Regions from separate parts of the Sporosarcina sp. resist genome, predicted to be linked through region 1. Evidence: riboswitches for the same ligand, from Rfam matches in the RefSeq annotation. Region 1 holds a riboswitch; each other region holds the start of a gene.
The links. A riboswitch is a leader RNA that binds a small molecule or an ion and turns the genes downstream of it on or off. The one in region 1 is predicted to bind S-adenosylmethionine.

Region 1 (8,065 bases):
CGATAATAAGTGGTGATAATTCAGCTTCCGTTTCTTTAACGACATTTTCTAAATAAGTCGTGTTTTGGAACAGGTTTGCATCAATATCGCCACTTGCCAGTGCATTGTTCGGCTGAATATAATCACTAAACTCAATTAGTTCAACTTTATATCCCTTTTCTTCAAGTCCAGGAATAATCGCCTTTTTCAACATATCACTATATGGTCCAGCGGTTGCACCAATTTTCACAGATTTGTCATCCGAAGCTTTTTCTTTGCCACCACAAGCAGCTAGTGCGGTTCCAACTACAAGTACTAATACAACTAATAGAAACTTTTTCATAATTTTCTCTCTCCCCATCATCGTTTATCAATTACTTTTGAAATCCGATCTCCTGCAAACTGAATTACTTGTACAAATAGTATTAATATCACCACGGTCACTACCATTATTGTATTGTCGTAACGATAGTAGCCGAATCGAATTGCTAAATCCCCGATTCCGCCACCACCAACAACACCAGCCATTGCTGAATAGGCGACTAAACTAATTACTGTAAGTGTCACGCCTTGAATAATACTTGTTTTTGCTTCAGGCAATAGTACATCTTTGATAATCATCCACGGAGTTGCACCAACAGCGATTGCAGCTTCGATAACACCTTTATCAATCTCTCTTAGTGAAGTCTCCACAATTCTTGCGAAAAAAGGGATTGCTGCCGCAGATAATGAAACACTAGCAGCCCCAGGGCCAATCGGAGTACCTACTATTAAAATCGTTAAAGGGATTAACGCGACGAGTAAAATAATAAACGGCACAGAACGGACCATATTGACGATAAAGCCAATAACTGAGTTCAATGCCCGATTTTCTAAAAATAAGCCTTTATCGGTAGTGAACAGCAAAATCCCTAGCGGAAGCCCAATAACAAGTGCGATAACGAGAGAAATACTTATCATATAAAGTGTTTCCCCAAATGCTTTTGTAATATCAGGCATTAACTCTATAACGTGTTGTAAATCAATTCCCATTGTCAATTACCTCCACTTGAGCAGCTCGTGATGACATATAGGCAATTGCCTTTTCTATTTCGTCATCCTCGCCTTTTAGTTCCATCAGGAAAGTACCGAGTGGCCTTTCTTGAATATATTCAATGGAGCCGTGTAGGAAATTACCTTGTATAGTAAATTGCTGCACAGTATCTGAGATAATTCCATCGCCTGCGACATCACCTTTAAACATGACTTTGACCAGTTTGCCCGTGCACTTGCTCAAAATCATTGACGGCACATCAAATGACACAACACTACTAATAAATTCTTTCGTTAATTCTTCTTGAGGATCTGAAAATATATCATATACTTGTCCTTCTTCAATCACTTTTCCATCTTGCATAATTGCCATGCGATCACAAATTTCTTTCACGACATTCATCTCGTGTGTTATTAGAACGATTGTAATCTGTAATTCTTTATTTATTTTCTTCAACAGCCTTAAAATAGATAGCGTCGTATTTGGATCTAATGCAGATGTTGCTTCATCACACAGTAACACTGAAGGATTATTCGCTAGTGCTCGGGCAATACCTACCCGCTGCTTCTGGCCACCACTCAGCTGCGCAGGATAAACATCCCGTTTATCAGAGAGGCCAACCATTTCTAGTAAGTCCGTTACCCGAGCGTTTATTTTATTGGCAGGCGTTTTGGCTGCCCGTAAAGCAAATGCTATATTTTCATATACTGTCTTTTGGCTGATTAAATAAAAGTGTTGAAAAATCATTCCTATTTTCAGACGTGCCTGACGGAGATTATTCCCCCGTAACTTCATCAAATTTAATCCATCTACTAAGATCGTTCCGCTCGTTGGTTTTTCCAACAAATTTAGACAACGGATAAGAGAACTCTTCCCTGCACCTGAGTAACCTACGATTCCGAAAATTTCTCCTGTGTTAATGTCGAGTGAGACATTATCAACACCAGTCACGATTCTCTCTTTTGTTTTGTATACTTTTGATACGTTTTGAATTTGAATCATGCAATTCTCCTCTTTCTATAAATAGAAGTACGAAATCTCAGATGTCTGACCATATAAAAATGCTTCTCTCATATATGAAAGAAGCACCGAAAATAAAAAGGTTTCAGCTCATCTTTCAGAATGAAATTCACTCTGTAGGAGTTAGCACCTTCCTTACATTACGCAAGGGGTTGCTGGACGTCATCGGGCCTATCCCTCAGTCTCTCTTGATAAGTACCATTATGTAATTATTTTGATTGATAAGTTTCATATTAGTATGTTCCAATAAGATTGTCAACATAATATGTTCTGATATATAACAATTTATTATCATTTTCATTTCATTCCATGTATACTGACAATAAGAAAAGCGGAAGGCGCCGTCTAGACGCGACAGGCATAAGTCGATCCAGGGGAAGGCAGTCTAGAGCGCGACGTCCTGTCGCAACGACTGCATACCTGCATCCTTGCAGGCACGACGTGGCGCTCTTTGCCACATAGCTGGATTGCTTTCAAGGAACCTAGCCTAAGTACGCCGCGTCCTGCGGCAATGGCTAGGTGACCCACATCCTTTGGGCCTCAGAGCGGCTGGCGCCTGGAGCTAGACAATAAGAAAAGCGCAAGCGCCTTGGTAGACCCGACAAGCGCTGGAGTCTAGACACTGCTCCAAGTGAAAAACTTATACTATCTTACTCTTTTACACTAAAGATTGGATTACATAGAAGAGAGGTTATTACATGGCACTATCAAATCGACTCAAGAACCTACCACCGCACTTTTTCGCATCACTTGTTCGAAACGTACAAGAAGCACTTTCTGAAGGACGCGACGTTATTAACTTGGGGCGTGGAAATCCCGATCAACCGACACCTCCACATATTATAAAAGCACTCCAAGAAGCAGTCGAAGATCCAACAACACATGGATACTCCCCTTTCAGAGGGACTGCCGAATTAAAACAGGCTGTTGCTGACTTTTATAAACGAGAATACGATGTTCATATTGATCCTAAAACAGAGGTAGCGATTCTATTTGGAACAAAACCTGGATTGGTCGAGTTACCCCTCGCGATTATGAACGAAGATGAATTACTTTTATTGCCGGATCCGGGATATCCCGATTATTTATCGAGTGTAAGCTTAGCCAATATTAAATACGATTTAATGCCATTACTTGCAGAAAACGATTTTTTACCTGATTACTCTGCTCTTTCCGATGAACAAAAGAAGCAAGCAAAATTAATGTATTTGAACTATCCAAATAACCCAACAAGCGCAACAGCCACACTTCCATTTTTCGAAGAAACGATTGCTTTGGCAAAAGACAATGATATTGCAATTTTGCATGACTTTGCCTATGGTGGAATCGGTTTTGACGGTGCGAAACCTGTCAGTTTCCTGCAAGCAGAAGGTGCAAAAGAAGTTGGAATTGAAATGTACACATTGTCAAAAACGTATAATATGGCGGGATGGCGGGTCGGTTTTGCCATCGGTAATGCCGATATTATCGAAGCAATCAGCTTATTGCAGGATCATTTATTCATAGATATATTCCCAGCAATTCAGCGCGCAGCAACAGAGGCATTATCGGGAAGCCAGGATTGTGTGGATGAGCTCGTTTCACTTTACGAAAGCCGCCGGAATGTCTTAATTTCCGAATGTAAACGAATCGGTTGGGATGTCATCGCGCCCGCTGCATCTTTCTTCGCTTGGTTACCTGTACCAGAAGGATATACAAGCGAATCATTCACCAAGTTACTATTAGACAAAGCAGACATTGCCGTAGCACCGGGCCATGCTTTTGGAAGGTATGGTGAAGGGTATATACGTGTTGGCTTATTGGAAAGTGAAGACCGTTTAAAAGAAGCAGTTGCACGAATTGAAAAACTCGATATTTTTTCACGATAAAATAATTTAATTTGAATTTCATATCAAAAAAGCCAGGAGTTTTCTATTCTTGGCTTTTTTGACATGAAATATTCTTAGTTCGTTAGAAACATTGAAAAGAGCGAATATCATTTGGACTTATCACATGATGGATCCAGCCACGCCTTCTTCTCTGTACTTTCCAGCTAGTTATTGTGATTGTTTGTGTCATATTTATCTTCTAGTTTCGGAATTAATTTTTCCCATATCAGATATTTTCATATAAATTTCGATCAACTATGTGATTCAGATTTCCTATAAAGATCACACCTTTTTCATTTCAAGCTAAATCCAATCTGTATAGAATCTGCAATTCTCTTGTAGCCGATCTCTTGGTAGATTTTATTTGCTGTCGGATTCATCAAATCAGTGTAAAGCACACAAAAATCATATTTTTTTAGAAGTTCCTTTGTTCCAGCTGCTACCATCGTCCGCGCGTAGCCTTTCTTTCGCTCTTCCTTTGGTGTAAATACAAGGGAGACAGTTACGCCATGATTTGTCGGTCGGGCTTTTTTCATCATGGAAACTACTTTGCCATTATCCTCCCACAAAAATACTTCCTGTTCGGCTACAAATGATGCAACTCGACTTTTCACATCTTCCACTGCTGTTAGCGGAAGTCCTGCATCTTCCTCAAACAAGTTGAACCACATCTCAATGAGTGAACAATCATCCGTATTTGCCAAACGCCAAGAGCCTGGACTGTGTTCAAGTGTTTCATCTATATTATCTAATCGATACAATCCCTGGTCCATCATCAATTGAGGATACACACTTGTTTTCACTTCCCATTTCTTACTGAAGAGGAATGCCCACGGTTTTAAACCTATGATGGAACTAATTTCAATTTTAAGTTCCAATAGGTTTCTTATTAACAAATCCATACATTCTTCCAAACGGCTTTCATCCGTAAAAATTAGGTTTAACGGATGTGGATAGGTCATTTGAAATAAGGCTAGCACCTGCCCCTCCTCTTCAATCGTCGCCATAAACGGCTTCTCGTATCGGCCAGCTTTAATTGCCTGCAATACACCGAAAAAAAGACTGTATACATCTTCCCTTTTACCTAAAACAGGTTCAGCTTTCAATGCAAATTTTTGCACATCTTGATAACGTCTAAACTCCATCCCCACACCCCATTCACATAAAAATAATAAACATCGAAATATTATAACAATTCTACCACATTTAACCTATATGCTGTGACTCTGATTGAAATCCATTGGTTAGTGGAAAGCTCTCCTTATTGCACTGGAAATTATAAAGCTTCCCTGGGGATAATCTGCAAATGGGCCTAGAATGTTGCCACAGGTTGTGGTGTACTAAGGCTGCGTTCTTCTGTTACAGGCGCTTCCTCTTTTTTTTTGCAAATAAACGTCAAAGTGAGCTGAAAATAATGCCTGTCTTCTGTCCAAAAATGTTATTGGAGGAGCCAACCCCTGATCACCTTGTAAATTGCCAGGAATGCGGCCTTTATGAACAAGGGACACGGATGGTATGGGGTGAAGGTAATCCAGCGGCCCCGATTATGATTATTCTTGACAATCCCGGAGCACGTGAAGATCGTGAAGGCGAGTCATTTGTTTGTGGAACGCGGCAAACGCTACAAGAAGTTGCAAATGAAGCTGGCTTGAAAATAGATGATCTGTATGTCACTTTTATACTAAAAAGGAAGCCCGTTCGAGCATACGACAAAGAATTAGTACGTCAAATTTGTATGAGGCATTTAGTACAGCAGCTTACAGAAAAAAAGCCTACTCTCATTCTTTGTTTAGGAAATGTAGCCGTTCAGTCTTTTTTTCAAAATCCTGAAGCCGAAGTGAAGTCAATGCGGAGTAGTTGGCACGATATACGTGGATTCCAAACAGCGGTCGCCTACCATCCACTTGCAGTTAGACGACGTCCAAACTTACGTAACTTATTTTTGGAGGACTTGACTTTCGTTGCGGATCGCTTTCATTCTTTAGACCTCTAGCTACGATATGAAGTTTTTGTAATCCAATATTACTATTAGAAAAAATATTTATGTTTGATAAATTAATCAGATATGGTAGATAGAATTCAAAAAAACAGGACACACAATTAAGCATGTCCTGTTACCAACTCAGATATTTGGTTGTTTTGAAGTATTCAATATTTCTAGTTCTTCTTTACTTCCAACGTGATCAAGTTCTTTATTTTTTTCAATTTCATGCATGTCAAGAACGTGTTGGGTAGGTGGGATTAATAGACTTATTACAATAATTGTCACTCCAGAAAAAATCACACCTGAGAAAACAGGCGTTAGCCACAATTCGCCCAACAAGCCCAAAAACCCATCCGATTGAATTTTCGGCCCAGGAACGTGAGTAAGTGACGTAATAATATAATATACGAGTCCAACAGATATACTTGCCCATACAGCCGGAGTACTTACCCGCTTCCAAAATGGGCCTAAAACGATTGGCCAGAACAATGTAACAAATACAACATCCCATGCTAAATAGGCTAAATCAATAACTTTTTGAGCACTTAGCGCCAGGATTAAACCTAACAATGCACTTGCAAGAATCACCATTCTGGAAAAAAACAATAGTTTTTTCGGATCAGGATTCTTATTAATAAAATCTAAATAAATATTTTTAGTAACAATTCCTGAGGTTGCTACATAACATGCCGCAACAGTTGACATACCCATCGCCGCCATCGCTGTTAAAAAGATAGCAGATAAAATAGGTGGGAAATAACCTTGTGCAAAAACAAGCATCAATGTTTCGGGATTGGAACTGTTCGGATAAATAGATTTAAAAGCTTCCCCTAACATTCCAGGTATCCAACTAATAGCGATGATTACTGAACCTGCAATAATCATACTCAGCTGTGCGACACGCGGACTTTTTGCCGCTGCAACACGCTGACCTAAGTCCACTGCTGGAATATCACCAAGAGCTAAAACTAAATAGAGTGTCCAGAATTCAACTCCACCTCTACTAAATAATTCATTTACATTCCACCAATCAGGGTTAAATGTAACATCAGGATAATAGAATAAAACAAATATGGTTATCCCAAGGATTCCGGCTACCGCTAGTGCCCCTTGAACAATTTCGGTGTAAGCGACAGCCCATAAGCCTCCAATAACGGAGTAGAGTGCCGTTAACGAAACAAATAATAGTGCAGCTGGAAGGAAATCGATTTGGAAAAGTTGTTGGATAATATAAGTACCCCCAACAGTGAGAGCTGCGGCATTGAAAATACCAAATGCTACCGCCATCACGATTCCCGTGTATGCTCCTAATCTTTTACTACCATATCTCAATCCGTAGTAGTCCGCTAGTGTCCATCCTCTTAATCTTCTTAGGGGCTTAGTCCAGATTAATGCCCCTAAAATCATACATGTACCTAGTCCGCCCATTGTTGCGGATCCTTCAAAGCCTCCACTTGTATAACCTGAGCCGACAGCAGCAAAAAAGAATGGAGCTGCTAATAACGCGGCAATTAAACTCCCAGTTACAACAGATAACGGCATACTCCAGCCCGCCACAATTAAATCTTCGGCAGTTTTGACGCGCTTATATCCTTTATAGCCAATGTAATAAATAAAAACTAAATATACACAAAATACGACGATATTCATCAATTCAAGTGCTCCTCATCTATCTTTTATCCGTTCATAACTACTCCACCGTTTGGAGTTAGTATTTGACCTGTATAAAAATCCGCATTTTCTGATGCTAAAAATAACACAGTTTTGGCGATTTCCTCAGGTTGAGCCAAGCGCTTTAGTGGATATTTCGCTGACTCTTCCGCGATATAGTTTTCACCGAAAGCTTCGAGGATGCCAGTATATGTTCCACTAGGCGCCACAGCGTTGACCAATATATTCGGTGCCAACTCTCTTGCCAAAGCTTTTGTAAAAGCATTAATACCGCCTTTTGCCGCTGAATAATGGGTGAATTCTTCACACCCAAGACTTCCTATATCTGAAGAGATGTTAATAATTTTACCTTTATTTTTTTCCTTCATTCTTTTCGCCGCTTCTCGGCAATTATAAAAGTTTCCGTAAAGATGAACCTTTATCATTTTGTCCCACTGCTCATCAGTTAAATCTGTAATAGGAGCATTCTGTGCAAACCCGGCATTGTTGACAAGAATATCTATTGCTCCT
Region 2 (6,386 bases), 980 kb from region 1:
CTGTATTATTTGCAGTTCCTGAATATAACTTCTCTATTCCAGGCGCAATGAAAAATGCAATCGACTGGTTATCACGTGGTGGAGATTTCACACTTAAAAACAAACCTGGCTTCATCGTAGGATCATCTATGGGAGCATTCGGAAGTATCCGTGCGCAACTCCACTTAAGAGAAATTCTGTCAAATCCGGCGTTAGCTCCTATCTTACTGCCAGGTAACGAAGTATACATCGGTTCAGTTCATGAGAAAATGAACGAAGCTGGTGAACTTACTGATAAAGCTACGATCGATTTCTTGGATTCAGTAGTATTTAACTTTATTGAGTTCTATAACAAAACAAATACTACAGTTAAAGCTTAAGAAATCTCCTGATCATCAAAAACAGACACTCCCTGGAGAGTGTCTGTTTTTGATTTATCCATTATAGTGCGTCGCTGGTATTCTGGCTAATTCTTTTCTTTTCAATATGTGTGGCATGACCGGTGCCCCATTCGTGCATAATTGCTAAGATGGGCTGTAAGCTTTTTCCGTAATCCGAGATAGAATACTCAACTTTCGGGGGGACCTGTGGATAGATGACTCTGTTAATAATATCTTCATCTTCCAATTCCCTTAATTGCTTGGTTAACATTTTTTGGGTAATCCCTGGCATTAATCTTTTTAATTCACTAAACCTCTGAGTTCCTTCAGTAAATAAATGCAGTAAAATGATTGGTTTCCATTTACCTACTAAGATACCTAAAGCTTCGTCAACTTTACATAGTTCAGGCTTTATCCCCATAATAACCTCCATTAGTATCTTTTTGTATACTATAGCACTTTCAAGTGTGTACTTCACATTTTGGTGAATTTATTCCATAATAACATATATAGTGATCCATTACTATTCGGTAAAATTTAGCTATATATGCTGAACAAATGAACAGTTTTCTAAACTTAGCGAAAGCACCTTACAAGGGGCAGCTGAAGCCTGTCTTAGGACGGGGCACTCCTTAGCACCGTTGCTAATACAATGGGATCTTTTAATTCAACATATACAACCAAAAACAGAAGGAGGAATTTAATATGAATAATAAATCGGTCTTTTCAAGGGGAATCAGAAGTGTAAGGGATGTCGTTTATCAGGAACACTCGCCAACTCATAAAGTAGGATTGGTCATTGAACCGGGAAACTGGGAAGAAGTCGATCCATTTCTATTGATGGCTGAAGACTTTTTCGTGCGTGGAACATTTGGCATGCATCCACACCGTGGTATTGAAACTGTTACGTACGTCATTGATGGGACGCTAGAACACTTTGACAATAAGACTGGGGGAGGAGAACTACATCCAGGAGACGTTCAATGGATGACAGCGGGTAAAGGAATCATTCATACAGAGGATCCGGCTGTTGGGGAAACGGTTCAATCCCTGCAACTGTGGGTCAATCTTCCAAGTGATAAAAAAATGACGGAACCGCGTTACCAGAACATGCGTGCACAAGATATGTCGGTCCGTCATGAAGACGGCGCTACGATACGTGTCTTTTCCGGTTCTTCGGAAGGTGTTACGGCTGACACGAAAAATCACGTGCCTGTTACGATGGTTGAATTGATCATTGAACCCGGTACCACTGTTACACAGGACCTTCCCGGCAGTTACAATGGATTTCTGTATATAATAGAAGGAATAGGGACATTTGGCAGTGAAAGCGTGGAGGGGAAGAAGGGGCAGGTTCTCTGGTTGGAACGTGGAACAGATGAAGAACAAACTGAAGTGAAGATTCACGCAGAAGAGAAACTGCATATCATGTTATATGCAGGTAAGCCTGTCGGAGAAAAAGTAGTAGCTCGCGGCCCGTTTGTGATGAATTCAGAAGAAGAGATTATGCAGGCCTATAAAGATTACAGAGAAGGAAGATTCGAGTGAACATGTACCAGTGAATTTAGTGCGGAATCACAAAGTATGAAATATTCTAATAGATTTGATATGATTTTAAGTGAAATAAGAAAATGGGAGTTGCTGATATGGGAAGTAAGATAGAGCAGGTAGCGAGTTTTAAAGAAGCAATGGGGAATTACCCGACGGGAGTCACTGTCGTTACAGCATTTGATGCAGATAAAAAACCGATGGGATTAACGGTCAATTCATTTGCATCGGTATCATTAGAGCCTTTACTAATTTTATGGTCCATTGATAAAAGAGTATCCACTTATAGTGACTTTCTAGATGCTGAAAAATTTTCGGTGAATATTTTGGCAGCAGATCAAAGTGAGTTATGTACGTTATTCTCGAGCAGGGTTGCTGATCGATTTAGTCAATGTGATTGGAAAGAATCGGATTTAAACCTACCAGTACTTTCAAATTCGCTTGCGGTTTTACAATGTAAGACGGTGCAACAAATTGAAGCTGGAGATCATACGATATTAATAGGCGAAGTATTAGATATTCAGAATGAAAGTAAAGAACCACTTCTGTATCACCGTAGAACTATAGGTGCAATTCCAGAAGAATTTTATAGCTGACAGTGTCTATACAATCTTCAGTGTAGAAAGGCGTGTCATCAGTTTAATCTACTGATGACACGCCTTTTTTTCTTGAAAAAGAGGCTCTGTTAAAGTTTAATGTTGATATAGGGAAAAATTAGAACTTCCAATTATCCGGAAGTTCTAATTCGTAGTACAGCCTTCTTATACTAATGTGCCCATTTATGGAAAATAATTGTTAGGGATAAATTTCTTCTTTTTTGCTATAAATTTCATAAGCAAAATAGCCAACTAATAAACCTATCCCAGGTCCCCAAGCAATTGCAGATAGTAAGGGAATTAGGGAAAATATGTTTAAAAGTACAGCAATAGCGAATCCAATCATCATTCCGAATGGTATTAAACTATCTAATAAATTTTGAGCACTTTTTGACTTTTTCTTACCAAGCGTGCCTTTCTTATACTTATGTTTCATTCTTAGAATTACAAATACTGCAATTCCACCCACTATTACAATGGGTAGTAAAATACGCACAAATTCCAAAGTTGAGCCCATATTATAATCCCTCCTTTCTTTTGCTTTTGAATTGATTCAATTTTAACATAGTTTATTCCATTAAATGGTCCGTTAGTTGAATAAGAACTACTTTTTATAGTGCGAATCCTATATATGTTGACATAAAGAATCCACTCAACAACGCTCGGCTACCCCTATGAGGCGCCTTCGCTGGAGATTATATAGAACCATTAGTTCAACATATATAGGTGCATCATAGGTTTCTGTATTTTGTGTTAGATTTCCTCTGATAATCAAGTCATTCAAAGTGACTTCATTTCTCTGATATTGGCTACTTTCTAATACTTGAAACCAAGTGAGATAGTTGTTCAAATATTTAGTTGCAGATCACCTGGAATAGTGTCTAGCCCCACGAGCCATTGCCGCAGAACATCGCGATCTTAGCCTGCCTACTTCCTTTGATTGAATTATGCCTGTTGCATCTTAAAGGGCATCTTGCGCTTTTCTCAAGCCAAGGATACAACGTTCTTGCGGACCGCCTTACTGGAGATGGCTAGCACTAGAACTAGGCCCGCCGCCATTAATGCGCCATCGAGTAGAAGTGGCAAGCCCCAGCTGCCGGTGTTATCTCGAATGACTCCGGAGACGACAGGTGAGAGAACTGCTCCGATTTCTCCAATCAAATTGAGCATTCCAAACATGGATCCTCTGCTTTTTTCGGGCGTCAAATCGGAAGCCAGAGCATGTGCCACCGGTTGCAATGCAAAAAAGAATAATCCGGAGACAAACAAAATGACAGACATAACGATGGGGTTGTTATTGCCCATCATGACATAGACTGCAAATATAAAAATAGTTACAGTCAGTACAGCGGTTAGTACAGCAAGGACGTTACGTCGCCCATTTGGACGATTGGCCACTATGTCAGAAATTTTGCCGCCAAGAGGAAAACCAATGATTCCGGCCAAACCATTAAACGATGCAATCAAAGCGGCAGCCATTAACGCACCGCCACCGAAATCTTTGACGATAGAGACGGACCAAAATCCGTAAAACCATAGATGCCACATGATAGGGATAAAGAACAAGTACAATAAGAAAAGATTCTTATTCGCTATTAACGGTTTTATTTCAGACTTCTTCGTTGTGTATAAATAAAGTATTAAGAGCGGACAAAGTGCAACAAGAATGACCGCAATCGCGATAGAGGATAGACCTAGTTTGACGGAAAAGTAATAGATGCCCATCACTATGACAAGAAAAACGGCTGAGTACATGGACATGTACAATAGCCCTTTGCTAAACTGTGCTTTAATACCAGGTGAAGACAAATCTACAGAAGCACTTGAATCGTTTTTGGGCTTCATATATTTAAATAGTAGGAGTGCAATAATGAGTGTAATTGTTCCGGTCACGAAAAAAGGAAAGCGCCAAGCCCCTTCACCCATTAATGGTTCTGCGACTGTAATAAGATAAGGGACGCCAAGTGTGCCCGCTGTCAGACCAACAGAAAGTCCGGTAAGCGCCACGCCCATTCCTAATCCAACTTTTTCAGGAGGTGTATGATAGGCAATATAAGAGCGGTCATTCGAATAAAAAACGCCTTCGCCTAGCCCGAGTAGGACTCGGAAAAGAATAAATGCAACAAGGCCTCCCACCAAACCCGTTAATAAAGTGGCGATTCCAGCCCAAACAATACTTAAAATGATAATAGCACGATAGCCAAACCTGTCCCCAAAGTAGCCACCAGGAAATTGCATTAACATAAAACCGGCAAAAAATAAACTACCAATCAATCCGCCAATTCCATGGGGGTTTGCCACGACTGCAAAAAAAGAAACTTCATTTTCAATCATATATGTAATGATCGGCCCAGTTGCAACCCGGTCAACGTAAGAAACAAACCAACCTAAAAATAACAAGCCCCAAATCGTATGATATCTTTGCAAACCTTCCTTTTTCATTTCTCACACTTCCAATTCTATTGTTAATAAAACAAAATGCCCCTCCACTGTGTTAGTAGAGAGGCATTCGAGAGAAAATACCCTCTCATTTTCCAAAGCATAGTGCTTTGCAGGAATTAGCACCTTATCAACATGATTGTTGAATGGTTGCCGGGTTTCATAGGGCCAGCCCCTCCACCGCTCTTCATAAGAGTTTTATTAGCCTATTTAATTTGTAAAGGTTACTGCCAAACGTCTTGCGCGATAGTTACAACATGACGAACTTTTTCCCATTGTTGTTCTTCAGTTAACTGATTACCTTCTTCTGTTGATGCGAAGCCACATTGTGGGCTTAAGCATAGTTGATCTAAAGGAACATACTTTGAGGCCTCTGCTATTCTTGCTTTAAGCTGTTCAGGGGCCTCTAATTCGCCGAATTTAGAGGTGATCAAGCCTAATACGACGAAAAGGTCAGGGCGATTGACATGGCGCAACGGTTCAAAACTGCCGGAGCGTTCGTCGTCAAACTCAAGGAAAAGACCGTCAACATCTAATCCGCCGAAAATTGTTTCGGATACATCCTCGTAGCCACCACTAGAAAAATAGGTCGATTTGAAGTTGCCGCGGCAAATATGCATCGTCACGAGCAAGTCGGCAGGCCTTTTCGCGATGGATTCATTGATGGCACGTGCCGATAGTTGTACAAGTTTGTCAGGATTTTGCCCCTTCGCTTTCAATGTTTCCCTTCCTTCTTCCGATAAGAAGGAAGCCCAAGACGTGTCATCGATTTGAAGATAACGACATCCCTCATCGTACAGTGCTTGAATTACGTCTTGATAGGCTGTAACCAAGTCATCAAATAACTCTTCGTCATTTGCATAGATGCCTTCTTCGAATGTCGCTCTGTGAATCAGCATATTCGGGCTTGGAATCGTGAATTTTGCGACTGCATCAACTGCGATACTTTTCAGGAACTTGAAGTGTTCAATCATGTAATGGTCGCTAAACCCAATTTTTCCTGTCACTCTAATGCCGTGTGCTTTCGTTACAACACCATTGAATTGGAGTCCTTTATCTGTTTCGAAAAACTCAACGCCGTCAAAGCCAGAAAGGAAGTCAAAATGCCACCATTTACGGCGGAATTCTCCGTCCGTCACAGAATTAAGTCCAGCTTCTTTTTGCTTTTCGACGAGCTTTGTAATTTCTTCGTCTTCGATTGTGCGTAATTCCTCGGCAGTGATATCACCGGTTTCTCTTTGCAAACGCGCCTGCTTTAGGCGTTCTGGTCTTAAAAAGCTCCCGACGTGATCTGCTTTAAATGGTGCTTTCGTCAAAGTTTGTTCGGCTATAGGTTTTGTCAATTTAAATTCCTTCTTTCCAATATAATAATGTTTTCTTTAATGGTACTTAATTAGGTATGGCAACTTTTTCACTTGTTTTAATCAAGGCTTGATCAAAATCG
Region 3 (8,065 bases), 970 kb from region 1:
CGGTCTTGTTGGCGAGTCGGGATCAGGTAAGTCAACGACCGGCCGCGCCATTTTGCGCCTTCACGAACCGACAGACGGAGATGTCTTGTATCAAGGGATGGCCATTAACCGGCTTTCGAAAAATGAAATGAAAACGATGCGGCGCCATATGCAGATGATCTTTCAGGATCCGTACTCTTCACTTAATCCACGCTTTAAAGTGCTTGATATTATCGGTCAAGCATTAGACATTCATCGGTTGAGTAAAAATAAAGAGGAACGAAAAAAGAGGGTAGAAGAGTTGCTTGTTATGGTCGGACTCGAACCTTCCCATGCAATGCGCTATCCACATGAATTTTCCGGTGGACAGCGCCAAAGAATTGGTATTGCACGTGCACTTGCCGTAGAACCTGACTTCATAGTATGCGACGAACCGTTATCCGCACTCGATGTTTCTATCCAGTCGCAAATTGTGGAATTACTGGAAGATCTTCAGCATCGGCTTGGACTCACCTATCTGTTCATTGCGCACGACTTGTCTATGGTTAAGCACATTAGTGACCGGGTCGCAGTTATGTATGCGGGGAAAATTGTTGAGCTTGCCGAAAGCGAAGAGTTGTACTCTAACCCACAGCATCCCTATACAAAATCGTTACTCTCAGCGATTCCAATTCCTGACCCTAAAATAGAATCGAAGAAAAAACGAACGTTAATGGAAGATCAAATTGAGGAGGATAAATATCAACTATTGCAATCTGAGCTAATCGAGGTTTCAAAAGGACATTGGGTAGCCATCCCTATCAATTAAAATATGTTTCAAACTTCATTTATTGCAACAACTATAATATAATAAAACATGAGCTGAGGAGATATAACCTTTTCCGGTGTATAACTCCTTTTTCACAGCTAGTGCTGCATATTCGTTCGTAAGCTATTTTTTAAAAGAGATTTTCTAATTTATAATCTCTACAAATCATGGCAATACTAACAATGAAAGGTCTCATTTCTCGTTTTCACTTGTAATTATTTATGAAGGAGCTAAAGTCATATGAATGGGTTATTAGACATTTTCGAGAAAAAGGGACCACGGCGTATTCTTATTTTCGCTTTGATTATTTTAATTCTTTACAGCGTCAAAAGTATGATGAATATTATATTGCTTACCTTCATTTTCGCTTTTTTGTTGGATCGACTTATTGAGTTTACGCTCAAACGTGTACATTTTAACCGCAAGCTGCTAGTCATTCTCCTGTATACAGTGATTGTTGGCTTACTGACAGTTGGTGTTGTTAAGTATTTGCCTATAATCACAATGGAAATCAGTCAAATTATTGTAAGAATTACAAACTTCTATTCCACACCTCATGATAGTGTACTGCTCACCTACTTAGAATCCGTCATCTCTAGTAATCAAATTGCAGCCTATTTGGAAAATGGTTTTTCATTTTTGTTAAAATATTTCTCTGATATTAGTAAAACAAGTATTCAAGTCATACTTGCCCTCGTATTAAGCTTATTTTTCCTGCTAGAAAAACCACGGTTAATAGAGTTTACAAACAAATTTAAAGATAGTAAGATTGCTCCCTTTTACTTCGAAATTGAGTTCTTTGGTAAAAAGTTCACGCGTACATTCGGAAAAGTGATTGAAGCCCAATTTATCATTGCAATTGTTAATACAATATTGTCCGTGATCGTATTACTCATACTCGGATTCCCACAAATAATCGGTTTGGGAATTATGATTTTCTTTTTAGGACTCATTCCCGTTGCCGGGGTCATCATTTCACTTGTCCCTCTGACGATAATTGCTTTTACAATCGGAGGATTCCTGAAAGTTGTTTATGTTCTCATTGCAGTTATGATTATTCATGGCATTGAAGCATATATCTTAAATCCAAAACTGATGTCCTCCAAAACAGATTTACCCGTTTTTTACACGTTTATCGTACTGATTTTCTCACAAAACTTCTTTGGCGTCTGGGGACTCATTATCGGTATTCCCGTGTTTGTCTTCCTACTTGATATACTTGATGTCACGAATAAAGAACCTGCGAATCACATACCTGTTCCAAAAAGCAAAAAGACAAGGTGAGATTAACTTCTCCCTTGTCTTTTTTTATGTCGAAACACTATCTTTCCAGTTCTAGAAGTTGCTCTTTCATCTCTAAACCGGCCCTGAAACCACCTAACTTACCACTTTTCGCAATGACACGATGACAAGGAACAATAATTAAGACCGGATTGGCACCAATAGCGGTTCCAACAGCTCGTACCGCATTCGGCTTTTCAATCCGTTCTGCAATTTCCGAATATGAAACAGTCCGTCCGTACGGAATTTCTTGCAAGGCCTTCCAGACAATTTGTTGAAAAGGAGTACCGTGAAGATCGATTGGCAATGCAAAATCCCTGCGTCGCTCTTTCAAATAACCCATTAACTCAACTGCGTGTGGCTGTAAGATATCCGCTTCTTCTATCAGAACATGACTTGGAAGCCGTTTGTTCACCCACGCTTCCAGTTCTCCGAATGGTGCATTCGGGGTACCTATATAGCAAAGCCCCTCTGTCGTCGCAGCTATATACATATTCCATTGTGAGTGATTAAGCAATGTCCAATACACGTTATTTTTACTGTTCTTCTCCACTAACCTCTACCTCCTTCACTAGTTTTCGATATTGTTTTGGTGTTTGTCCAGTTTTCATTTTGAATAGCGTGATGAAATAGGACGGATTCCGAAGCCCCACGCTTACCCCAATTTCAGCAATGGATTTATCGGTTGTAGTAAGTTCAGACATCGCTTTCGTTATTCTGATCTTTTGGATATATTCAACAGGCGTCAGCCCCGTGATTCTTTTAAATGTTCGCTGAAGGTGATAAGGACTTCCATGGCACATGTCTGCAAGTATTTCTAACGTCAATGGCTCCTGAAAATGCTCGTTTATATATTCTCCAATTTGGATAGTCCATTCTTCATCAGGTAAACGCAGCCCACCCGGCTTACAGCGTTTGCAAGGTCGGAATCCATCTGCTAGCGCTTCCGCCGCATCATTGAAAATACGGACATTCTCTTTTTTTGGATCTCTTGATTTGCAAGATGGTCGGCAAAAGATACCCGTCGATTTCACGGCATAAATGAAGATTTCATCAAACCTTACGTCGTTATGTCTAATTGCTTGCCACTGTTCGTCAGTCAACTGCCTGACTTGTTGATGATCGCTCACGGAATCACCTCTTTCTCTTACCCTAAGTATACCTCCTCTATTTCCAAAATAAATGCTTTTCAGGACGTAACAGCAAGATAGCGAAACTTTTCCACCTGGGATTATGGTACAACTAAACATATAGATAAGATGCAGAGGAGATTTTTTAAAATGCTAGTTAATCAACAAGATCATTTGATAATAGCCGTTCCGAAAGAGTTCAATTTCAAAGAAAATATCAGCTATATGTCCAGGTCAAACAATGAGTGTATGTTTGAAATCCGTGATGGTAAAGTGATCAAGGCAATTCCAGTTGGGAATGAGATTCTATTAGTCGAAGTCAGCGAAAATACAGAGGGTAACCTTCTGGTTCGGTTTATAGAAAAATATACACCGTCTAGCGATAGCGTCCGGGATATGGTCGTCCATTATGTACGTGATTGGTTCGATCTCGATACTGATTTGAAACCTTATTATGAGATGGCGAAAAGGGATCCATTGCTTCAACAAGCAGTAAGTGAGTTTTATGGATTGCGAAACATCGGAATCCCTGACCTGTTTGAAGCGTTATGTTGGGGAATTCTTGGACAGCAAATCAATCTGACATACGCATATACGTTGAAAAGGCGCTTTGTGGAGACGTTCGGAAATTCGATTGAATGGGAAGGACAGTCATATTGGATATTCCCTGAACCAGAGTACATTGCGAAGCTTACAGTCGAGGATTTATCGTCATTAAAAATGACCGTAAAAAAATGTGAGTACCTGATTGGGGTTGCACAGCTTATCGCAGATGGAAGCCTATCCAAAGCTCAGGTATTGGGAACTGGGAACTTTAAGGAAGCGGAAAACATGCTTATCAAAATCCGCGGAATTGGGCCCTGGACTGCAAACTATGTCTTAATGCGCTGTTTGCGTTTCCCAAACGCGTTTCCAATTGCTGACGTCGGACTTCATAACGCCATCAAACATTTGACAGGAGCAGAAGAAAAGCCAACGAAAGAAGAAATTTTAAAGCTTGCTGCACCATGGGAGAACTGGGAGTCCTATGCGACGTTTTACTTGTGGCGTTTTCTTTACTAAGATCAAGTAATTTCATGATTGGTTATTCAATCACCTCCCCTTGGAGATAAAATAGAAGGGCAAACTCAAATTGTTTGCCCTTCACTTTTTTATTAAATCATCTCGCTTTATTTACCAAGGGGGTTTATCTTCATTCGATAATCCAATCATATATATAGAAAAGAATATCGCTAAAACAGCGGTTAAAATCAAGGTTGTAATGACGATTGGTGAATGAATTTCAAATAGTACTTGCTGAAATAAGCATCATTTATTAGTCAATAAAAATCAATTTTTCTCTTCAAGGAAATAAAAACGTACAAGTACAAAAGAATAACAAGCATAATGATAACCGTCATAATTATTTGAGTCAACTGACCTTTCCACGTCAAAAACAATCCAATTTGCGATGTTAAAAAGATTATAAATAATATCAGATAAAATTTCATCATCCGCTGAAACGTTTCTTTTACTGACTCACCATCAGAGTAAATCTTTTTTACCCCTGACTCATTTGCTTCTGTACGAAAATAATGAAATTGCTTTAGAGCGCTGTCTACATATTGCCAACCGGCATCTTTACATAGTTGCATATACTCTTCATTCGCATCCCGGAAATCAATTTGATAGACATATGATTCATTAGGATTTTCATCGAAGGTATAGGTAAATAATCCATACTTTTTAAAATGAAATCCTTGGCGTGACATATCCGTCAGCCACTGCTCTTCTTTATCAACACTTGAAGCAAGAAAAATCTTGAACCTTTTAACAGTCATCTTCTTCGCCCTCCATTTCTTTTATGATGCTCCTGGCGTTTTTCACAAGTGATTCAAGCCTCTTAAACTCAAGCTGAAGCACTTCTTTACCTAAGGGTGTCAGCTGATTATACTTGCGGCGTTCTGCATCATCTATGTCTACTTTTTGAATGATTTTCTGCTTTTCTAATTTTCCTAGTGCTCCATATAATGTCCCGGGACCCATTGTAACTTCCCCCCGACTTATTTTTTCTACGTCCTGCATAATGGCATATCCATGACGTACTTCCCTTAAGGACAGTAAAATATAATATGTTGCCTGCGACAATGGTAAAAAACTTTCTGGCTGTTTTATCATTCTTTCACCTTCTCACTATATCGCTTATCGCTATATCGATTAACGATATAGTAACAAACATTTTTTGGAATTGCAATAGATTTTCCTTGCATGACAAAACTACCTAGATTAGAATTATTATAAATAAGAAACTGGTAGGAGAGAATGTAATGTCCAATTTTTATAAACCCGCCCTACACTTTCATGACGCCAATTATTCCATTGGTGACGTACATATTTTAAAAAATATTACGGGCTCCTTTCCGGAAGGGAAAATCACAACGCTCGTCGGCCCTTCTGGAGCAGGAAAAACAACATTGCTTAAATTATGTAACGGGCTGATCTCATCTACTTCAGGAGATATTTTCATTCACGATAAACTCATTTCCACATATGAACCCGTTGAACTACGCCGCCATGTCGGAATCGCACTTCAAAGCGCACCAATGATTAAAGGCACCGTCTATCATAACTTAGCTCTCCCTATGGAACTTCAAGGTAAAAAATTGCCTGAACAGGATGCCATTAAAATTCTAGAAGACGTCGGATTAGATGTGCAATTTTTACATCGTAAAACCAATGAATTATCCGGTGGTCAGCGTCAAAAAGTATCCATTGCTCGCACACTAATCAACCGCTCTGAAATCCTATTACTGGATGAAATCACATCCGCCTTGGACCGAACATCTTTACATGAAATCGAAGAATTAATCGTCAAGATTAACCGGGTGTATGGCACAACCATCATCTGGATAACACATAATTTAGAACAAGCCTTATCAATTGGAGATTACACTTGGGTTCTAATGAATGGTCAAGTCATTGAAACTGGCGAAAGTGACTTATTGAAATCACCAACAAATGAATTTGTGAAGCAGTTTGTGCAAGGAGGCGTAGAATGAGCTATCTTACGTTATCCATTACACTTATATTTGTAATCATACCTTTACTACTATCAAAGACTCTACGTTTAGATTTGGAAAAAGACACAATCATTGCGACAATTCGGTCCATTATCCAATTGCTTATGGTCGGCTATATTCTTAAATTTGTCTTCGATTCTGAAAACATATTGTACATTTTGTTAATGGTTACATTAATGATTGCAGCGGCAACACAAAACACCCGTAAGAAAGGAAAAGCAATCAAGGGAATCACTTGGAAAATCGCGGTCACATTACTTTTTGTAGAAGTACTAACCCAGAGTATTCTACTAGGCTTTCAAATCGTACCGCCAACCGCACAATACATCATTTCAATTAGCGGCATGGTGATTGGCAACTCAATGGTGCTATCAATCCTATTCCTTAACCGGTTCACAGCTGAGATTGAAACGCATCGTGATGAAACCGAACTCATCCTTTCTCTCGGTGGAACGCCAAAACAGGCCATTCATAGACAACTCATCAACGCAATCAAGGCAAGCATGATCCCGACAATCGAAAGTCAGAAGACAATGGGCTTGGTTCAACTTCCAGGTATGATGAGTGGTCAAATCATCGCAGGTGCGGACCCCATCCAAGCGGTTCAGTTCCAATTGCTCATCATATTCCTATTATTGACGACCGCTGCAGTGACAAGTGTATTGCTTGGCTTTTTATCATATCCAAGTCTATTCAATCAACGGATGCAGCTGCTGAAAGACAGATTTTAATAATTCGCTCTTGTTTTATTTTCCATGTCATGATAAAGTTATTGAAATTGTTCTTTTCACATAATTCCATAATTTGATTCTTATCAAGAGAGACCGAGGGATTGGCCCTATGACGTCTCAGCAACCAGCCTGTTCAGGTACGGTGCTAATTCCTTTAGGTGTTCATTTCCCTAGAAGATAAGAAGATAGTCTACGATATTTCGGGGACCCTCTTCTTATAGAGGGTCCCCTTTTGTAATCTAAAAGAAAAGGGTGACTACAATGACAAAACAAAGTTTGAATACAATCCTAGTCCAATTAGGCAACAACAGTGATCCGAAGACGGGCGCTGTCAACCCTCCGATTTATTTATCAACTGCGTACAAACATAAGGGGCTCGGTCAATCGACTGGCTACGACTACACACGGACAAAAAATCCAACCCGCTCCATATTGGAAGATGGAATTGCAAACTTAGAGAGCGGTGATGCAGGGTATGCATGCAGTTCTGGTATGGCGGCGATTCAGCTTATCTTAACGCTGTTCCGTCCTGGAGATGAATTGATTGTCCCAGAAGATATTTACGGTGGCACATATCGCTTGCTCGAACAGTATTCCGACGTTTATTCAATCGGTACAACGTATACGAGTTTCGCCGATGTGAACGAGACCGAAAAGTTGATCACTTCGAAGACAAAAGCGCTCTTCATAGAAACACCGACCAATCCACTCATGCAAGAATTTGATATTCGGCAGTATGCAGAACTGGCTCAAAAGCATGATTTACTGTTGATTGTTGACAATACATTTTTAACGCCTTATTTCCAGAGACCGATTGAATTCGGGGCTGACATTGTCATGCACAGCGCAACGAAATATATCGGTGGACATAACGATGTCCTCGCGGGACTTGTCGTTGCAAAAGGTGAAAAACTTTGCGAACAACTTGCCGCCAACCATAATGCTATCGGCGCAGTCCTCTCCCCTTCCGATTCTTGGCTAATCATCAGAGGGCTGAAAACACTGCATTTAAGAATGAAACAGCATGATGAAAACGCGAAAATAATCGTCAATTATTTGAAAGATGAACCACTTGTT
Region 4 (8,065 bases), 990 kb from region 1:
CGGAGAAAAAAAGACTATTAATTAGGTTTGAGAAAAGTTGTAGGGCATGTCATTTCCATCTTTAATTAAGTAATAAAAAATGATCTTTCATGAGTTCACATTGAACTTACGAAAGATCATTTTTTATTGTTTATTGCATATCAAAGCTGCCCTATTGAACGAAGAAGAGATGGTGGAGCCAAAAACAAAAACGTGAAGTCCGCTAGCCCCAAACATCCCATGTAGCCTCCAGGGACCATTGCCACAATTCTAGCGCACTCTGTATTTTATTCCAGACTGGAAATAGGCATAGGTGAAAATCGCTGCCAACAAACCAATACGTTTTCCGAATATAGAGTTAGTGACAGCTAGATTTGAATTATCTAGAACTTCTTTCATATCTACTAAAGTGTCTTGTCTTGTCATGGGAATAAAAAAATCTTTAACATGGAAAGCGACATGATCTATGTGCAGAATCGTCGTATGCGTTATTTGGAAATTGTCTAAACTTACTTGTCCTCTTTCTATCGACTTCTTTGTTTGATAAGCAAATAGATAAAGTAAGGTGCCCCTATTACGGCTGTCCATACACCTGCAGGCACTTCAATCGGTGCAAAGGCAACACGAGCAATCCAGTCTGCAACAACAACGAGAATTGCTCCAATGATTGCGGATAAACCTACCATTGAACCAAAGGTAGGGCCGACAATTCTTTTTGCAATATGTGGTGCGATTAACCCAACAAACCCAATACCGCCGGCAAAAGAAACGGAGGCACCCGTCAAGGCGGCACAAAGTAAAAGGAAAATAATTCGGTTCTTTTGAACTGGGGATCCAGCACTTTTCGCCAAATCATCACCAAGTTCTAAAACGTTCATTTCCCTCGTCATGGCAAGCGTGATGAAAAAAAGAATAGTAATCCATATCGCAATCATTCGAACTTCAGTCCAATTTGAACCGTAGATACTTCCAGTGATCCAAATATTCGCTTGGCTCGCCTGATGGATTGGTCCAACAAGCATAAGTACGGTTGTTCCAGCATGCATAAATGCTGAAATTCCAATCCCTATAAGTAACATTCGGAAGGGGGCAATGCCGTTTTTCCAAGATAACGTGAACACAATCGCGGCTGTAATCATCGCACCACCGAAAGCAAATAACGGCATCCAATCTTGACTCACTGTTAGCGCATTACTTTCATTTGAAAACAATGCTAGAAATAATACAACTGCAAATGAAGCTCCTGCCGTAATCCCAATGATATCTGGGGAACCAAGAGGATTTCTAGATACACTTTGCAAAATGGCGCCCGCTGTCGCTAAGCCGATTCCAACTAAAATGGCCATCATAATACGAGGTAGCCGAAATTCAAAGATAATCGTTTGATCAAAAGACTCACCAATACCCAAAATAACTTTTAAGACATTTAAAGGTGAAATGAAAAACTCACCAGAACTCATCGATAGAATAGCTACTAACCCTAAAAGCAACGTTGCAATCATCGTTGTAAACAAAGATTTCTTATCTAAAATAAACGAAGCAACATTTCCTATTCGAACTGTCACTTTATTTTTCATGCCCCAAATCTCCTTCTTGCCACATAAATAAAGAATGGAACACCGATTAATGCAGTCATGACTCCAACCGGCACTTCCTTGGGCATTATAATGTATCGGGCTGCAATATCAGATACGAGTAAGAGAATTCCACCGTATAATGCACAAAATGGAAATACCCACTGGTGTTGGATCCCGATGAATGATCGAACGATATGAGGAATAATGATTCCGATGAAGCCGATAGGACCCGCAATTGCTACAGAAATACCTGCTAATACAACTACAATAAGAGAAAAAACAAATTTTAATAGCACTACATTCTGACCTAATCCAGACGCAACATCGTCACCCATTGCTAGTAGGTTCATTTGCTTCGCCAAAACAAAGGCTACCAGCAATCCAATCACCATATAAGGCAATCCTGTAATTAATAGACCGATAGGCCGATTGGCTACGGAACCTGCGAGCCAAAATAATACTTGATCGAGTGCTGTTTCGTTAATTGTTAGGAATCCTTGTGTCATGGATGAGAATAAAGCGGAAACTGCTGCTCCTGCTAATATAAGCTTCATTGGCGTTAACCCTTCTCTGCCAATACTACTTAAAACAAAGACAATCCCGAAGGAAACGGCCGCTCCGACTAATCCGAACATCATATAAGATTGGAGGCTTTGTACTTGGAAGAACACAACCCCAATTACGACAAAGAAAACAGCACCAGCATTAATACCTAGAATACTTGGAGAGGCTAATGGATTTTTCGTTATGGATTGCATAATTGCACCTGAAGTGGCTAAACAAGCTCCAACAGCTGCAGCAATTAATGCACGTGGTAAGCGTACATTTTGAATGACAAGATGTTCAGTTGATCCGTCATTTTCTTTAAATGCGGAAAAGGCAGTGGACCAGCTTGTATCTGTATAGCCGTATACAATACTAGAAAAAAAACAAAGAATGAAAACTAAACTACTTACGATAAGAGCAATCCACTTACCCCTTGATGTATGTATCATGACTTCCTCACTTCATTGAGAATTATTTTCAATTCACTGTTGACATGAAATATATTAGCATATAGCATACTAAGTGTAAATGATTTTCATTCTCAATTAACAGGAGGAAATAATGTACATGCGAAAAATATCATCCCTCATACTTATTATGAGTATTCTTGTATTAGCGGCTTGTGGGGCTACTAAGGAGTCAAAAGATTCAGGTGAAAGTGCACAACCAGCTGATGTAGAAACATATACTGTCGATCATGCAATGGGAAGTACAGATGTAAAAGGAACACCAAAACGCATTGTAATCTTAACAAACGAAGGTGCTGAAGCCCTTCTATCAATGGGAATTCAACCTGTAGGTGCAGTTCAATCACCCGCTGAGAAAATTTGGTATGATCATATGGACATGACAGGTACTGAATCTGTGGGTATTGAATCAGAACCAAGTTTAGAAAAGATAGCATCTTTAAAACCAGATCTGATCATTGGGAATAAAATGCGTCACGAAGCAGTTTACGAACAGTTAAGCAAAATTGCCCCAACTGTTTTTGCAGAAACGCTTCGCGGGGATTGGCAGGAAAACTTTAAATTATATGCGAAAGCAGTAAATCAAGAAGAAAAAGGTAACGAGGTATTAGGTGCATACAATAATCGCGTTGAAACAATCAAGACTGAATTAGGGGATCAAACAAATAAAAAAATATCAATGGTTCGCTTTATGGCGGGAGATGTACGCATTTACCATAAAGATTCCTTCTCGGGTGTGATTCTAGATCAACTTGGATTTGCGCGCGCAGATGGACAAGATGTGGACGATTTTGCTGAAAAAGGCCTCACGAAAGAACGTATTCCAGCTATGGATGGCGATGTGCTCTTTTACTTCACTTATGAAACTGGAGATAACGAAGCTACGAAGCTTACAAACGACTGGATTGAGGATCCATTATTTAAAAATCTAAATGTCGCGAAAAGTGGAAACGTCTCACAAGTAAATGACATCATTTGGAACACTGCTGGTGGTGTATTAGCAGCGAACTTAATGCTGGATGATATTGAGGAGTATTTCTTGAAAAAGTAATTTAAATGGAATGAAATAATAAAAAGATGAAAACAGAAAACAGCCCGATGATGCGATATTTACTCGCTTCACTGGGCTGTTTTTTTATACATAATTTACTGTTCAGCTGCGTCTTCTTTAGGATACTTTATCACAAACGACGTTTTGGTGTTCTGATGTGGCCGAACTGCAAAAAACTAACTAGTAAATCGTAAGCATACAAATCAAATAAAAAAGGTATGTATGGTAGGAGCCCAAACATACCTTGAAGTATCATTAATTATCCGGCTACTGGAACATCGTGATTAATAATACGATGGCTCCAAGCAGGATTGAAATCCATGCCAATGCTTTTTGTGGAGAAGCTAAACAGACTAAGCCTAAAACGAGTGCGCCACCACCTAACCAATAAGGAGCATAAAAGAACCCTATAGCCGCTAAAATTATTGCTAACCAACCAATCCAGATGCCCAAGGAAGTTTTCAAGTCAATGACCTCCCTTCAATTTGATGGGAACAACAACTGAGTAAACGGGTCGTTCGTTATTGTTCTTATAGTTTATTATATGCAGGGTTACAGAGGGGACAGTGGTTAATGGACTCATTATTAATATTATTATTATGTGCATTTAGCTCACTTAGGATGGGGGAGCAAGAGCGGCGGGTTACGCAATCAATTCTGGAAAAGGATCAATTGACAGAAGTGACTTATTGGTACCTTGATTGACCTATTTAAGCTAAGAGGGACGTAAGAATTTAAATGAAGGATGGCGAAAGGCTGTTTAGCAACTATGTTGTTTAAAGTGACAAGCAATAGTCTGAATCTGTGAAATAAATTAATTACTTTCCAAAAAGGTGTTGCTAATTTTCCAACAATGATGTAAAGTCTGTAATAACGTAACTAAGCAAATCCAATTTAATAGTTTTTCTTATCTAGAGAGGTATAGGGACTGGCCCGATGACACCTCAGCAACCGCCATTTTATGGCATGGTGCTAATTCCAGCAAGTTGATAACACGACTTGGTAGATGAGGAGAAGACTTATTCAGATTTAGAGTCTACTTCCTTTATTCAACATAGGAAGAGGCTCTTTTTATTTTAACTAATTTTCCCATTAAGTAACATATTTTGAAGAATGATGAAGAGAGTTTCCGGAACGGGACTTTGGGAAAGTGAAAGGAGCAAGTGATAGTCGTGAATTTACTAGATACTATGAAAGAACGAATTTTGATCGGTGATGGTGCAATGGGAACTCTACTTTATTCTCACGGTGTGGATCTTTGTTTTGAAGAGCTGAACTTGACACATCCAGATCAAGTGCTTCGCATCCACCAAGCCTATATAGAGGCAGGTGCGGATATTATTCAAACTAATACGTATGGTGCGAATTATATCAAGTTAGCACGTCATGGGTTAGAGGACAGTGTAAAAAAGATAAATAAAGCCGCAGTTCAAATTGCGAAAAACGCAGCGGGTAAAAATACGTTCGTCCTTGGAACTATCGGGGGTATTCATGGATCTCGAACATCCATTGGAACAAAGGATGAAATCAAGCGCAGTTTTAGGGAACAACTATATTGCTTACTTCTTGAGGGAGTGGACGGCCTACTTTTAGAAACTTATTACGATTTTGATGAATTAACAACCGTGCTCAAAATTGCACGTGAGGAGACAGATATCCCGATTATTACGAATGTTTCAATGCATGAGGCGGGGGTGCTCCAAAATGGGATAGAGCTCATAGATGCCTTACAGCAGTTGGAGGATTTAGGTGCAGATATAGTAGGCATTAACTGTCGCCTTGGCCCTCACCATATGCTGAAGTCTCTAGAAACTGTGCCGTTGATGAAGCGTGCTTTACTTTCGGTGTATCCGAATGCTAGTTATCCAGGATATAAGGATGGGAAACTTTTTTACGAAAATGAGCCTGAATATTTCGAGAAGTTCGCACTGAGTTTTCGGAAGGCAGGAGTTAGTTTAATAGGAGGATGTTGTGGGACGACGCCAGAACATATTAGGGCCCTAGTGAAAGGACTTACAATTCGGGAACCAATTCAAGAAAAGCTTGTTAAGAAGAAGGAGGTAAAGACAGAGGTTGTGGAGTCTGAATTGAAGGAATCTCAACCCCCAACATTGCTTGAAACAGTGAGAAAAAGACATTCGATAATTGTTGAACTTGATGCGCCCAAACATTTAAACACGGGCAAGTTCTTTGAGGGGGCTCAGGCGTTAAAGGATGCAGGCGTGGATGCCATTACACTGGCTGATAATTCCCTAGCGACGCCAAGAATTTGCAACGCTTCAATGGCTTCTCTTGTTAAACAAAAGATTGGTGCAACACCTTTGGTCCATATTACATGCCGAGATCGCAATCTAATTGGATTACAGTCACATCTCATGGGATTACACACACTGGGTATTACTGAATTGCTAGCGATTACGGGGGACCCTACGAAAATTGGTGATTTCCCCGGAGCAACATCCGTTTTCGATGTGACATCCTTTGAATTGATTCAACTCATAAAGCAATTCAATGAGGGCATTTCAAAGTCTGGAAAGTCATTGCAACAGAAAACATCCTTTACTGTGGCAGCGGCCTTTAATCCGAACGTGCGTCATTTAGATCGTGCTGTGGAGAGATTAGAGAAAAAAATAGAAGCAGGAGCCGACTATTTTATTACCCAGCCTATCTATAGCACGGAGAAGATAATAGAAGTATACGAGGCAACAAAACATATTGAGACGCCAATTTATATCGGAATTATGCCGCTGACCTCATCGCAAAATGCCGAATTTCTACACAATGAGGTACCAGGCATTAAGTTGACGGATCAAGTACGTGCAAGAATGGCTTTATCTGATGGTAATCGTGAGCAGTCTACGAAAGAAGGTTTAGAGGTTTCGAAAGAATTGATCGATGTGGCGCTGGAGCATTTTCATGGCATCTATTTAATCACTCCCTTTATGCGCTATGACATGACTGTGAATTTGACGGAGTATATACACGGTAAAGTGGACGTGATTGTAGCAAGGGAGGTGGTCCAAACCGAGAGTATCGTGTATTAAAACAGGTTGAAAAAATACAATAAAAAATAAAGGGGCTAACATACAATGGTAAAAGTACAAAGTTCAACTAGTGGATATCCAAGAATCGGTGGAAAACGTGAATGGAAAAGGGCGTTGGAAAGTTTTTGGAATGGGGCAACATCAGAAGAACAGCTACTGAAAACAACGGAAACGCTTCGTTTAGAAAGTCTACAGAAACAAAAAGAATTCGGTGTTGATCTAATTCCGGTTGGAGATTTTTCATTATACGACCATGTGCTGGACACATCTATTATGTTTGGTGTCGTACCAAAACGCTTCGAGTATGCGGGTGGTAAAGTACCTTTGGAAACATACTTTGCAATTGCGCGTGGAACTAAAGATGCGGTTGCCTCAGAGATGACAAAATGGTTTAATACAAATTATCACTATATTGTTCCGGAACTAGAAGGTGTAACGCCGCAATTAGTAGAGAACCGCCCGCTCGCTTTTTATAAGGAAGCAAAAGAAAAGCTGGGTATTGATGGCAAGCCGGTTATCCTAGGCCCAGTTACATATATTAAACTGGCAAAATCTTTTGGCGAAGAGAATTTTTCTACTTTATTGCAACAGTTTACGCCGTTGTACATTGAAGTATTGAAAGAGCTTGTAGTGGCAGGCGTTGAGTGGGTTCAGATTGATGAGCCGATTCTTACAAGTAAGTTGACAGAAGAGGATTTCCAACATGTGCAACAGGCATACGCAGCAATTCATGAAGCAGTGCCACAATTAAAGATTATCCTACAAACTTATTTTGAAAAAGTAGCTAATTATGAAGCGGTTGTTGCGCTGCCGGTACACGGATTTGGTTTAGACTTTGTTCATGGCGATTCGCTTGAATTGCTACAAAAATATGGTTTCCCTCAAGACAAAGTACTTGCGGCGGGTGTCATTGATGGTAGAAATGTGTGGAGAGCGGATCTGGATAAAAAAGTAACACTATTAGAAGAAATTCAGTTACATGTTGATAAAAGCCGTTTGATTGTTCAACCTTCCTCTTCACTTCTTCATGTTCCTGTCAGTACGGAAACTGAAGAGAAATTGGATCCAATTATTAAAGGCGGTCTGTCATTCGCTGATCAGAAGCTTGCTGAAATTGTGCTCCTTAGTCGGGGGATTCACGATGGAACTGAAACGATTGCGACAGGACTTGAGGAGAGCAAGAACGCACTTGCTCGTCTAAATAACTCGAAGTATCGGCAAAACGTTGAAGTGAAAGAAACGATTGAAAATCTAACTGAGCAAGATGTAAATCGCTCATTGCCATTTGCGAAACGAATTATCGAGCAGCAAAAACGTTTTAATTTGCCTCTTCTGCCGACAACGACAATCGGGAGTTTACCGCAGACGCCAGAAGTAAGACAGACAAGATCTAAATGGCGT

Region 2: linked by a shared signal. The riboswitch ahead of H7992_RS02845 (MFS transporter) and the one ahead of H7992_RS07825 (methionine ABC transporter ATP-binding protein) in region 1 are both predicted to bind S-adenosylmethionine.
Region 3: linked by a shared signal. The riboswitch ahead of H7992_RS02860 (methionine biosynthesis PLP-dependent protein) and the one ahead of H7992_RS07825 (methionine ABC transporter ATP-binding protein) in region 1 are both predicted to bind S-adenosylmethionine.
Region 4: linked by a shared signal. The riboswitch ahead of H7992_RS02805 (bifunctional homocysteine S-methyltransferase/methylenetetrahydrofolate reductase) and the one ahead of H7992_RS07825 (methionine ABC transporter ATP-binding protein) in region 1 are both predicted to bind S-adenosylmethionine.

The regions. Positions count from the first base shown of each region.
Region 1 is NZ_CP060287.1:1,546,552-1,554,616, reverse strand. Features, by position in the region: gene H7992_RS07835 (MetQ/NlpA family ABC transporter substrate-binding protein) at 1-322, opposite strand, end outside; gene H7992_RS07830 (methionine ABC transporter permease) at 340-1,011, opposite strand; gene H7992_RS07825 (methionine ABC transporter ATP-binding protein) at 1,001-2,014, opposite strand; SAM riboswitch class I at 2,120-2,230, opposite strand; gene H7992_RS07820 (pyridoxal phosphate-dependent aminotransferase) at 2,731-3,900, shown strand; gene H7992_RS07815 (GNAT family N-acetyltransferase) at 4,194-5,045, opposite strand; gene H7992_RS07810 (uracil-DNA glycosylase) at 5,411-5,893, shown strand; gene H7992_RS07805 (sodium:solute symporter family protein) at 6,023-7,534, opposite strand; gene H7992_RS07800 (SDR family NAD(P)-dependent oxidoreductase) at 7,561-8,065, opposite strand, start outside.
Region 2 is NZ_CP060287.1:568,569-574,954, forward strand. Features, by position in the region: gene H7992_RS02815 (NADPH-dependent FMN reductase) at 1-359, shown strand, start outside; gene H7992_RS02820 (winged helix-turn-helix transcriptional regulator) at 421-780, opposite strand; gene H7992_RS02825 (pirin family protein) at 1,065-1,907, shown strand; gene H7992_RS02830 (flavin reductase family protein) at 2,006-2,503, shown strand; gene H7992_RS02835 (hypothetical protein) at 2,703-3,020, opposite strand; partial or broken gene H7992_RS24560 (hypothetical protein) at 3,156-3,365, opposite strand; gene H7992_RS02845 (MFS transporter) at 3,488-4,945, opposite strand; SAM riboswitch class I at 5,028-5,138, opposite strand; gene H7992_RS02850 (5-methyltetrahydropteroyltriglutamate--homocysteine S-methyltransferase) at 5,167-6,285, opposite strand; gene metC (cystathionine beta-lyase) at 6,332-6,386, opposite strand, start outside.
Region 3 is NZ_CP060287.1:576,387-584,451, reverse strand. Features, by position in the region: gene H7992_RS02905 (ABC transporter ATP-binding protein) at 1-787, shown strand, start outside; gene H7992_RS02900 (AI-2E family transporter) at 1,028-2,071, shown strand; gene H7992_RS02895 (methylated-DNA--[protein]-cysteine S-methyltransferase) at 2,109-2,621, opposite strand; gene H7992_RS02890 (bifunctional transcriptional activator/DNA repair enzyme AdaA) at 2,605-3,198, opposite strand; gene H7992_RS02885 (DNA-3-methyladenine glycosylase family protein) at 3,349-4,260, shown strand; gene H7992_RS02880 (DUF2812 domain-containing protein) at 4,518-5,018, opposite strand; gene H7992_RS02875 (PadR family transcriptional regulator) at 5,008-5,355, opposite strand; gene H7992_RS02870 (ABC transporter ATP-binding protein) at 5,505-6,236, shown strand; gene fetB (ABC transporter permease) at 6,233-6,988, shown strand; SAM riboswitch class I at 7,066-7,172, shown strand; gene H7992_RS02860 (methionine biosynthesis PLP-dependent protein) at 7,250-8,065, shown strand, end outside.
Region 4 is NZ_CP060287.1:558,320-566,384, forward strand. Features, by position in the region: gene H7992_RS02785 (FecCD family ABC transporter permease) at 504-1,556, opposite strand; gene H7992_RS02790 (FecCD family ABC transporter permease) at 1,553-2,551, opposite strand; gene H7992_RS02795 (ABC transporter substrate-binding protein) at 2,664-3,620, shown strand; gene H7992_RS02800 (hypothetical protein) at 3,888-4,085, opposite strand; SAM riboswitch class I at 4,525-4,633, shown strand; gene H7992_RS02805 (bifunctional homocysteine S-methyltransferase/methylenetetrahydrofolate reductase) at 4,793-6,664, shown strand; gene metE (5-methyltetrahydropteroyltriglutamate--homocysteine S-methyltransferase) at 6,710-8,065, shown strand, end outside.